One region of the Sphingobacterium sp. UBA1498 genome, then DNA from elsewhere that is predicted to be linked to it. Evidence: riboswitches for the same ligand, from Rfam matches in the RefSeq annotation. Region 1 holds a riboswitch; the other holds the start of a gene.

The links. Region 1 has a riboswitch for thiamine pyrophosphate ahead of thiS (sulfur carrier protein ThiS). Riboswitches for the same ligand answer to the same signal wherever they lie in the genome.
Region 2: it holds a riboswitch for thiamine pyrophosphate, as region 1 does, so the genes downstream of both, thiM (hydroxyethylthiazole kinase) here and thiS (sulfur carrier protein ThiS) in region 1, are expected to answer to the same signal.

Annotation. Positions count from the first base shown of each region.
Region 1 is NZ_DCRG01000001.1:99,158-101,367, forward strand. It holds gene B3139_RS00415 (alpha-L-rhamnosidase) at 1-720, opposite strand, end outside; TPP riboswitch at 912-1,007, shown strand; gene thiS (sulfur carrier protein ThiS) at 1,067-1,273, shown strand; gene thiC (phosphomethylpyrimidine synthase ThiC) at 1,319-2,210, shown strand, end outside.
Region 2 is NZ_DCRG01000032.1:444,156-446,365, forward strand. It holds gene thiE (thiamine phosphate synthase) at 1-400, opposite strand, end outside; gene thiM (hydroxyethylthiazole kinase) at 390-1,193, opposite strand; TPP riboswitch at 1,275-1,367, opposite strand; gene B3139_RS18700 (VanW family protein) at 1,433-2,210, opposite strand, start outside.

The DNA.
Region 1 (2,210 bases):
TGGCCGATTTCGCCATGGGGCTTGATGAAAGTTCCATACCGCCAGCGGTTGATGATTATACCATCCATTTCCCAAAACGACGCCAATCGCGTTCGCACCTTGTTGAAGTTGTCCGGTAACATCCTCTACCACATACAGTGTTCGACGATCAAATCGCGTATACATGGGATCAAGACGGTGGTCTCCAATGCGCACGCCATTAATAGAAAGTTCATATAATCCGGCAGCAGCAACATAAGCACGAGCCGATTTTATTCGCTTCTTGGCAGTGAATTCAGTCCTAAAATACGGAGCGTTGCGCGCATTGATATCTTTATTGTCACTGATCCATTTTCCTGTCCAAAGATCCTTCCCCATCATTCCAGTCTCGAAAGATGCTATTGCTGAAACGCTGGAAATGCCGTCTCGGTCCCATACTTTAACTCGCCAAAAGTATTTTGTCCGCGGTTTTAACTCGGTACCATTATATTGCACCAACATCGCCGAACTTAGCTGCTTTCCACTGTCCCAATGCGCTTTTGCCCCGTGTAACAATGCAAGAGAATCTTGCCCTAAAAGAATCTGATAAGCTTGTTGTAAAGCGTCCCTTCGCTGGTCTTCAAGGCGCCAGCTTAGTCTCGGACGGGATGGGTCAATGCCTAGCGGATTGACCAGATGTTCGCATGTCAACTGTACAGCAGTGCAGTTATTCTTAGATTGTGCATATGCAGTACATGCCATACACAATAGTATTGTCAATAAAATCCTACGCATTAAAGGGTATAATTGTCGGTAACTGTTAAATTGTTTTAGCTGATTAAAAAACGAATATATTAAATATTTCCCAAATCGCGACCTGCACTTTCCTGATCTATCTGTGAGGCATTTAAATTAAAATTCTTGCAACTTTCACAAAAATAATACTATCTTCGTTTTAACTTTAGGGGTGTCTGCTTGTGCAGGCTGAGATTTTACCCTTAGAACCTGATCCGGATCATACTGGCGTAGGGAAAAGTGAGCTGTCTAACAGGTGCATTGCTGTACCTTCGTGTAGCCATTCCTAAAGTTTAACCAAAAAAATTAAGGAATGGAACTTACAATAAACCATCAAATTCGATTTTTCGACCCCGCCCCTCTTTCACTTGAGGAACTATTGGTCTTGGAATTATCTGGCAAAACCCAAGGTGTTGCCGCTGCCATCAACAACCATGTTATACCCAAGGAAGATTGGGCTACAACAACACTCAATCCTCACGATCAAATCATCTTAATAACCGCATCGCAAGGCGGATAATGATTTCAAAAAAATCACCCTAATCATTCACTTCAATTCAGAAAAATGACAGCTGAAACAATTACGCAATCCCCTTTTCCCAATTCAAAGAAAATTTTTGTACCTGGAACGCTATTTCCTATTCAAGTTGCTATGCGACAAATTTCTTTAAGTCCAACCAAATTGAGCAATGCGCAAGTAGAAATTAATCCCCCTATCACAATCTACGATACCTCTGGTCCATATACCGATGAGGATTTTCAGATCGATATCCGAAAAGGTCTCCCGCGGCTTCGCGAACAATGGATATTGAATCGCCAGGACGTGACCCAGCTAGCCAACATCACATCCCAATACGGACAAAAAAGGCTCTGTGACCCAACGCTTGATGCGCTCCGATTTGCCTATAGTCATAAACCGAAGGTGGCCACTTCTGGCGGAAATGTCACCCAATTACATTATGCAAAGAAAGGCATCATTACCCCCGAAATGGAGTACGTAGCTATCCGGGAAAATCAACGTATCGAGCAGCTAGTAGCCACCACACCTGGAATGGATCATCAGCATACAGGTGAAAACTTTGGTGCCAGAACACCTAAAAAAAAGATTACTCCCGAGTTTGTCCGCGAAGAAATCGCTGCCGGAAGAGCGATCATTCCCAATAATATCAATCACCCTGAAAGTGAACCGATGATCATTGGCCGTAATTTCCTGGTTAAGATCAATGCCAACATTGGCAATAGTGCTGTTAGCTCGAGTATCGAAGAGGAAGTTGAGAAAGCGGTTTGGGCCTGCCGTTGGGGGGCCGACACCATCATGGATCTCTCCACAGGTAAAAATATTCATGAAACCCGCGAGTGGATCATCCGCAATTCACCCGTTCCAATCGGCACCGTACCAATCTATCAAGCATTAGAAAAAGTAAAAGGGGTAGCCGAAGACCTTACTTGGGAGATAT
Region 2 (2,210 bases), on a different contig from region 1:
GACTTACACCAAGATGGTCGACGACTAGCATCTGTTGGCTCTCCAGCTGTTGCACAGCTTCTATGGACCATCCAATAGTTAATCTGTCTCCATATTTTTCTCGAATGGCGACTGGTTTGAGATCGTTTTGACCCACATGCACTCCCCAGGCCCCGATCTGTTGGGCAATTGCTGCGGCATCATTAATTACCAAAGGAATACCATAGTGATCGGTAATCTTTTTCAAGCGCATGGCCTTTGCTAAAAAGGTAGCGGGATTATCCGTTTTCTCTCGCAATTGAATCAGATCAACACCACCAATAATAGCCTCTTCGGCGACCTGAAGCCAATTTTTGGGATAACAATCCCGCTCGGAGATGACTAAATATAAAGGATATGGGAAAAGCGGATTAATGTGCATAGTGTTTGATCTTGAGACTTGATTGCAGACGTTCTGCATTAAGCCGATAGAGTTCATCATAAAGATTCAATTGCAGTGTGCCCGGGCCGCTGGCTGATTTGGCTGCGAGCTCTCCGGCCAGGCTTAAGAGGGAGACCCCTGCGACAGCAGCTTCAAAGTGGCCATCCGTAACAGCCAGGAATGCACCAATGAGTGCAGTAGCACTACAGCCAAGTCCTGTCACTTGCGTCATTAAGGGGTGGCCGTTATACACTTCAACCGTGTGTTTTTCCGAAAGAATATAGTCTACATTTCCAGAAATACAGATGATGGAGCCAGTATGTTGTTGCAATAGCTTTCCAAACCTGAGCGCATCTTTACTATCCGCGGTGCTGTCAACTCCCTTTGTATTCGGTTGGTTGGAATTGTACAGCGTTATGATTTCCGATGCATTGCCACGGATTACTGTTGGTTTTAGCGCTAGTAGGTTGGAAAGTAGGTCATTGCGAAATGCTGATATCCCGGCACCAACAGGGTCCAATACCCACGGTCGTCCGATGGTATTGGCGTGTTCCGTAGCGACCAGCATCGCTTCGGCTGTATGTTCACTTAAAGTACCGATATTAATGACGAGCGCTTGTGCAATGTCCACAACTTCGCGTACTTCCAATGGGCTGTGTACCATTACAGGGGATGCTCCTAAGGCCAAAAGTGCGTTGGCCGTAGTATTCATCACAACGAGGTTTGTGATGTTATGCACGAGCGGTTTTTCAATCCTCACCTGCTCCAATAAATTGATAATAGAATCTTCCATTCTTTTTGCATGTTAAGCTATATTCGTGTGGCTTTGAGGGAAGGAAGAGCGATGGGCTGTGCAGTATAAAGATATGCTGTACAGTGGATTGTTGCTTTTCCCTACGCCGGTATAAACCGAATCAGGTTCAAAGGGACTATCTCAATTCTATACAGAATACCCCCAAAGCCATCCCAAACTTAAACAAAAAAGTGGACTTTTCATATTAAAAGAGCGTGCATCATCATCATGAAAATGAATTACGCCTTTCGGTCGGAACTAATTTCAGTATATTCATCCGGGGTATAAGTAACCCGCGCAAAATTTTTGGTTAAAAGTTCTGTTTCTAAAATCTTTCCACCTTGAAATTTTAAAAACTTCTCGCGCCAGATCTCGTTCTTCCGAAAGAACTGATTGTCTATTTTAAGAAATTGGTGCTCTTTTTCAAATACATGGTACGCAAAATCCAGCTCTTGATCGATTCTCAATTCACCTTCTAAACATTTGTCGGTAAACCACAGATTTATTTGAAAGGTGTAAGGGGTATTGTTAGTGAACTGATAGTCCCGATAATTATAGAATACGGTAGCGCCACTACCGAAAGGTAGTACACGGCCATCGTCGGGAAAAGGATCAAAAGAGTGGTGGTAGCGTTCAGTGACCGTAAGCGGGCTGTGAATGACAAGCCAATGGATGAGATTTGATATTTGACAGATTCCACCACCAATGCCCGCTCGCGCTTCGCCGAAAGAAAGTTCCATTCCCGACAGATACCCTTTTTTTGCGGTAGGTAGTCCTACCAATTTACAAAATGAAAAAGTTTCTTGTGGCCTGATCAGAATGCTCGTGATCTGTGATGCTGCAATTTTCAGATTGGTAACTTTATTGATCTGCAATTGCATGTTGTTTTCGCCCAGTTTCTTTAACAATACAGACTGGTGTTTTTTAACGCGGAAGGGAAGTTTATCAGCTGATTTAACAGCAGCGTATTTTTTATCATCCAACAGCCAAACGGCTTTTCGGTGCATTCTTCGTGCC